Regions from separate parts of the Lysinibacillus sp. NPDC096382 genome, predicted to be linked through region 2. Evidence: riboswitches for the same ligand, from Rfam matches in the RefSeq annotation. Region 2 holds a riboswitch; the other holds the start of a gene.
What was found. Region 2 has a riboswitch for glycine ahead of gcvT (glycine cleavage system aminomethyltransferase GcvT). Riboswitches for the same ligand answer to the same signal wherever they lie in the genome.

Region 1 (3,218 bases), on a different contig from region 2:
CATCTAACGCCATATTAAAAGAAGGGCTACATTTCCCTGAATTTAGAAAATACCAAGTTGTCATATTTTCATCTCCTACAAATATTTAATTGAACATTAGCAACGTGTACAAAAATAAGTCTCATCACCATAACGTGGGCGTTCCGGCTGGTCGCTTTGTTGCTGCCGCTTCGCTTTCGCACAGTTAAAACATTTGTTGCTGCCGCTTCGCTTTCGCACAGTTAAAACATTTGTTGCTGCCGCTTCGCTTTCGCACAGTTAAAACATTTGTTGCTGTCGCTTCGCTTCAGCACAGAAAACATCCGCTTCGCTGTAGGATCTCATCTGTGACGCTATGATCCTCAAGGAGTCCCCCTGCCTTCACTCCAATCAACCTGAATATGGCATACGTTTTAACAAATGTCATCCTACTCTAGGTGATGATTAAAAAACAATACTTCTCAAAATTTTGACACTCTGCGTTTAGTTCTATTTTTTATTGAAGTAATCGTCCACCCTAGTCTATGAATGTAGTGGGATGATTCCACTAATAACATCCAGAAATTTAGATAGATTAATTCTAGCCACAATGTAATTTATTTTATCAAACTCATTGGACTATCGCTAGCGCATCTTTTATAATAATAAAGAAGATAGAAAGGGGTAAGAAATTTTGTTGAACATACTTATCACAATCGGTGTTATTTTAGTAGTTGTAATTGCTTATATCGGCATTAATGCCCTACGACTAAAAAAAGCCGTAACAAACCTAACACAAGAACAATTTATTGAAGGCTATCGTAAAGCACAGCTTATTGACGTACGTGAACAAAAAGAATTTGATGCTGGTCACATCCTTGGTGCACGCAATGTTCCTTCGACTACTCTACGTCAACGTCACAAAGAAATTCGCCCAGATTTACCAGTATATTTATACTGTCAAAATACAGGCCGTAGCTCACGTGCTGCTCTATTTCTTAAAAAACGTGGCTACAACCAAATTTACCAACTTCAAGGCGGCTTCCGTACTTGGACAGGTAAAGTAAAGTCCAAAAAACAAAATTAACAAATCAATAAGACATTAGTGACTAATATAAATACATCTACTCATGAAACAAAGTAAATTTATTTGTATTTACCTATATCAATTTTGTTTTAAACAAAATGTAAACCATCTCAGATGACTATGAGATGGTTTCTTTTTGCAAAAAATTCTGAGTTTCTACTATATTATATATATTGTTTAACGTCTGACAAGTTAGTTCTACAGAAAAGGATAAAACAACGTGAGGTAATATACTCATTACATTCACATTCCCATCATCAACATGTGGTTGATTTTTTCGTTCCGACTCAGCGCTTTCCTAGGGGCGTCCGATGACCCGCTAATCCTCAAGAAGTCGCTTTAGTCTCCTCTCCAATCGACTTATAAAATGTCATTCATAATTTTCGTAGATGCGCCACTTTATACTACGAATTAAATAGTATCCTTAAATTAACGTATGTCTAAAAATACTATTTTTCGTAAAGTATTTACCTAGATGAACTCCATTCTTCTTTTTTTCTGAAAATGTTTGAAATTTACCCTTGAATAATTAACTAGGCACTGATAGGATTTATAATATCTTAAAATAATGTCATACAGACATACAATATAAGCTATGAATGCTATGGATAACACTATAGCAGGAGCAGTTCTGGAGAGAGCGCATTTTGCGTCGCCGAAGGGTTCACTATCTCAGGCAAAAGGACAGAGGAGTAATATTAACTTTCAACACGAAAGCTATACCATACGAATGTTTTTCTGTATTTACATACAACATCCGTAATCGGTATTTGTTATTCTGTCGTTTACGAGACTAGTGTCATTACTAGTCTCTTTTTTATTTTCCAGTCATAGTTTTTACGTATCTTTGAGGGGGATCAACGTGGAACAACAACAATTAAAACGTGAATTAAAAAATCGCCATGTGCAGCTCATAGCGATCGGTGGAACAATCGGTACTGGTTTATTTTTAGGTTCAGGTAAAGCCATTGCTTTAGCGGGACCTTCCATCATCTTTGCCTATCTCATTGTCGGAACCGCCTTATTTTTTGTTATGCGGGCATTAGGTGAATTATTATTATCGAATACTGGCTATACATCATTTACCGATTTTGCATCCGAATACATAGGTCCTTGGGCAGGTTACATCACTGGCTGGACATACTGGTTCTGCTGGATCATGACCGCTATGGCAGATATTATTGCAGTCGGCGTTTATACACATTATTGGTTTGATATACCTCAATGGGTGCCTGCAATCGGATGTTTAGTACTGTTACTAATTTTGAATTTGTTAACTGTAAAACTATTTGGCGAACTAGAATTTTGGTTTGCCCTTATAAAAGTCATCACCATTGTGGCACTGATTGTTATTGGCCTAATCATGTTATTTACAGGCTTTCAAACAAGCTCTGGCACAGTGACAGTTGAAAATCTTTGGACAAATGGCGGGTTATTCCCGAACGGCCTATACGGTTTCCTAATGGCATTCCAAATGGTTGTTTTCGCCTTTGTTGGTGTCGAATTAGTAGGAGTTTCTGCTGCAGAAACGGCCAACCCTAAAAAAAATATTCCTTCTGCCATTAATAAAATTCCATTACGCATTTTATTATTCTACGTAGGAGCGTTATTTGTTATTTTATGCATTAATCCTTGGTATGAAATGTCTGCATCAAGTAGCCCATTTGTACAAGTATTTACACTAGCTGGTATTCCAATTGCTGCAGGTATTATTAATTTTGTCGTTCTTACATCTGCTGCTTCAGCAGGTAATAGTGGTTTATTTTCTACTAGCCGCATGCTTTTTAATCTTGGAAACAACAAGCAAGCTTCGCCAAAGTTTGCAAAGCTCAATAAAAACAGTGTGCCAAGTAACGCACTCGTTGTTTCTGCAATTGTAGTTTCCGCTGGTGCATTACTAAGTAAATTAATGCCTGAAAATGCCTTTAGTGTTGTGACAACGATTAGTGCTATTTGCTTTATATGGGTGTGGAGTATTATATTAATCTCTCATATCATTTATAAACGTAAAAATCGCGCACTTCATGAAGCATCGATTTTCAAGGCACCTTTTACTCCGTTCGTGAACTATTTAGTACTTGCCTTCTTTGCATTTTTATTAGTAGTCATGTTCATTTCAGAGGCAACACGTACCGCATTACTATTAACACCAATTTGGTTTATTCTACTAATG
Region 2 (3,218 bases):
CATCTGTCACACCATCTTTTTGTGGAACAGTAACAATTTCAATGGATTGACCGTATGCATATGTAGCAACGACATCACGATACTCAGGGTGAACCGTTTCCGATACTAAAATTTTCTTACGGCGCGTATGTCCAGCTGCAAGCATACCTGCTTCCGCTAATGCTGTTCCTCCATCGTACATAGAAGAGTTTGCAAGATCCATACCTGTAAGCTCTGCAATCATCGTTTGGAATTCAAAAATTGCTTGTAATTCCCCTTGTGAAATTTCAGGTTGATATGGAGTATACGCTGTGTAAAACTCTGAACGAGAAATAACATGATCCACGATAACCGGTTTATAGTGGTTGTATACGCCAGCACCTAAAAACGATACGTTAGCATTTGTATCTTTATTTTTCGCAGCCATTGCCGTTAATTCTTTTAATAAAGCTGATTCAGATTTTGCTTCTTTAATATCATATAGGCCTTTAAAACGTACTTTTTCTGGAATATCCCCAAATAACTCATCAACTGAGGATACACCGATTACGTCTAACATTTCTTGTTTATCTTGCTCCGTCATTGGTAAATAACGATGTTTCATAAATGTAGGTCCCTCTTTTCAATATTATTTTGAACGCTTGTAAAACGGTGTTTCAACTGTTACTACTTTTAAGTGCTTACCACGAATTTCGATTTCCAATTCAGTTCCGATAGTTGCGAATTGGCTGTCAATTAATGCGTGACCAACATTACGTTTAGAAGAAGGAAGCTGTGTACCTGTTGTCACTTCACCGATTTCCTGACCATCCTTAAACACTTTGTAGCCATGACGAGGAATTCCTTTATCAATCATTTCAATGCCAACAATTTTACGTGACAGTCCATTTTCTTTTTGTGCCGCTAATGCATCATGGCCATTAAAGCCCTCTTTATTTAACTTCACAGCAAAACCAATACCAGCCTCTAGAGGTGAAATTGTTGTTGATAGCTCTTGACCGTATAATGGAAGACCTGCTTCGAAACGAAGTGTATCACGGCATCCTAGACCTGCTGGTATAACGCCTTTGTCTTTTCCAGCCTCTAAAATTTCGTTCCATAAAGCTTTAATATCTTCTGGAGAGCCGTATAATTCAAAACCATCTTCCCCCGTGTAACCGCTACGGGATACTAATGCTTTATGACCAGCAACTTCAACGTCTGCTTGGAAACGGAAGTATTTAATCGTTTTTAAATCAGTGTCTGTTAATGTTTGAAGAACTTCTTCTGCTAATGGACCTTGAAGGGCAATTTGTGCATAAGCATCTGATTGATTGTCGATCGTTACATCATATTGATGTTGGTTTTCCATCATCCAATCATAATCTTTTTCAATATTTGCCGCATTTACGCACAATAAATAATGATTGTCTGCTAATTTATACGTTAATAAATCATCAACAACGCCACCATCTTCATAGCACATTGCATTATATTGCGCTTGACCTACTGCAATTTTTGAAATATCATTTGTCAAAAGATTTTGTAAAAAATCTAGTGAATTAGGTCCAGTTACTAAAATTTCACCCATATGTGATACATCAAATAAGCCAGCACGATTACGAACTGCATCATGCTCTTCTTTAATAGAAGAGAATTGTACTGGTAATTCCCATCCGCCAAAGTCGATTGTTTTACCACCATACTTTGCATATTCTTCAAATAGAGGTGTACGCTTTAATTCATTCGTCATTATTTTTGCCCCCTTAAATGGTAGTTACATTTTTTACTGGTAGTAGTTCGTCTGCTTTTTATAAGTGCAATCATGCTTCCCCTGTTTGTTCATTCAATTAAGGAATAGAAACTAACAACATTAGGCAAAACATTTAGACATAAAAAAAGACAGACGAACCCCTTTTCGGGATTCTCTGTCCTTAAACCTGAAAGTTACACCAGACTGGCTCGCATACCTACAATGCCAAACAGCCGGCTTTCCCCTTTGGTGGCTGTAGTACTACAGCTCTCTCCAGAGTTGCGTCTTGTACGAGTCCTTTTACCTGAGAGATTCATAACATTTTGTTATTTGCTCCTTCGGTGACGTCTACACGTGCTCTCCCCGCACAATCATCCGCCCAAGATTCATCTTGGTACTATTTAGTATTCAATGAACATTTAGTTACTTATTTGTCTATATCCTAACATTAATTGCATTGAAAAGGCAATCATTTTTTAATTTATATCAAAACACGAACGTTTGATTCATTTATTTTAATCAACGTTCGCCTTTTAACCTTTTAACTTGGAATACTAAATACTCAAGAATTTGGCGGAGTGTTCTGCCCTCTGTTAACACTTGTATATGTCCAGTTTCACGATAGAATCTTCTTCTGTAATGATACAGCTTCTCTAGCTCCTCTTTCGTTGAACTCTGTACAATTGGTCTGTTCGGATCATGCTGTATTCGTTTGTATATATCTTCGAATGTCGCATCTAAAAAAAACACGAGCCCACTGCGTCTCATTATTTTTCGATTTTCAGCATTGATTGCAACTCCACCACCTGTTGAAATAATACAAGCTTCGTCTCGGAAATTTTTCAAAAATTCTGTTTCTATTTCTCGAAAACGTACTTCTCCATATTTTTCAAATATCTGTGGAATTGTCATTCCCTGCTGCCGAACGATCTCATGATCCATATCATAATAAGGCATCTTTAACAAATAGCTTAAACGTCTTCCTAACGCACTTTTGCCGGAGCCCATAAAACCAACTAAATATATTTTTCGCATTCGAATCACCTTCTTATAACTACGATTCTACACTGTCTGACAAAATTTGTCCTAATAAATTTATCGTAGCTCGAATATTCAGCTTTTCTAGGTCATTATATGTTCGAAACTGAATCTCATAAGACATACAATACGTAAGAACAAAAGTAGTTACAAAAAATAATAATGCAATTGCGATTAAAAATATAGCCCCTCTGTCACTTTTCAATAACTGGAACATAGAAAGTTCGCTCCTTTTTGATACCACTTGGAAGTTCTACAGCTACTGTTAACATATTTTTTTCAAATTGGAACTGACATTTGTTAATATCAATTAGCATTGGTACATGACCACCATTTACTTGTTCACGAATTAAATTGCTATAACAATCAATATTATGAATAGTATCTCCTTTCTGGAAGGTTATTCTCTTTTGGTCTTGTCGAATCGTAAATGAAGAAATATCATTTAAATACATATTCAAATCATAAA

Region 1: linked by a shared signal. The riboswitch ahead of ACIQZA_RS21000 (amino acid permease) and the one ahead of gcvT (glycine cleavage system aminomethyltransferase GcvT) in region 2 are both predicted to bind glycine.

What each region holds. Positions count from the first base shown of each region.
Region 1 is NZ_JBIWFC010000020.1:8,360-11,577, reverse strand. It holds gene ACIQZA_RS21010 (lipoate--protein ligase family protein) at 1-64, opposite strand, end outside; gene ACIQZA_RS21005 (rhodanese-like domain-containing protein) at 656-1,045, shown strand; glycine riboswitch at 1,667-1,743, shown strand; gene ACIQZA_RS21000 (amino acid permease) at 1,908-3,218, shown strand, end outside.
Region 2 is NZ_JBIWFC010000003.1:253,014-256,231, reverse strand. It holds gene gcvPA (aminomethyl-transferring glycine dehydrogenase subunit GcvPA) at 1-583, opposite strand, end outside; gene gcvT (glycine cleavage system aminomethyltransferase GcvT) at 608-1,711, opposite strand; glycine riboswitch at 1,994-2,086, opposite strand; gene ACIQZA_RS07530 (shikimate kinase) at 2,231-2,746, opposite strand; gene comGF (competence type IV pilus minor pilin ComGF) at 2,944-3,218, opposite strand, start outside.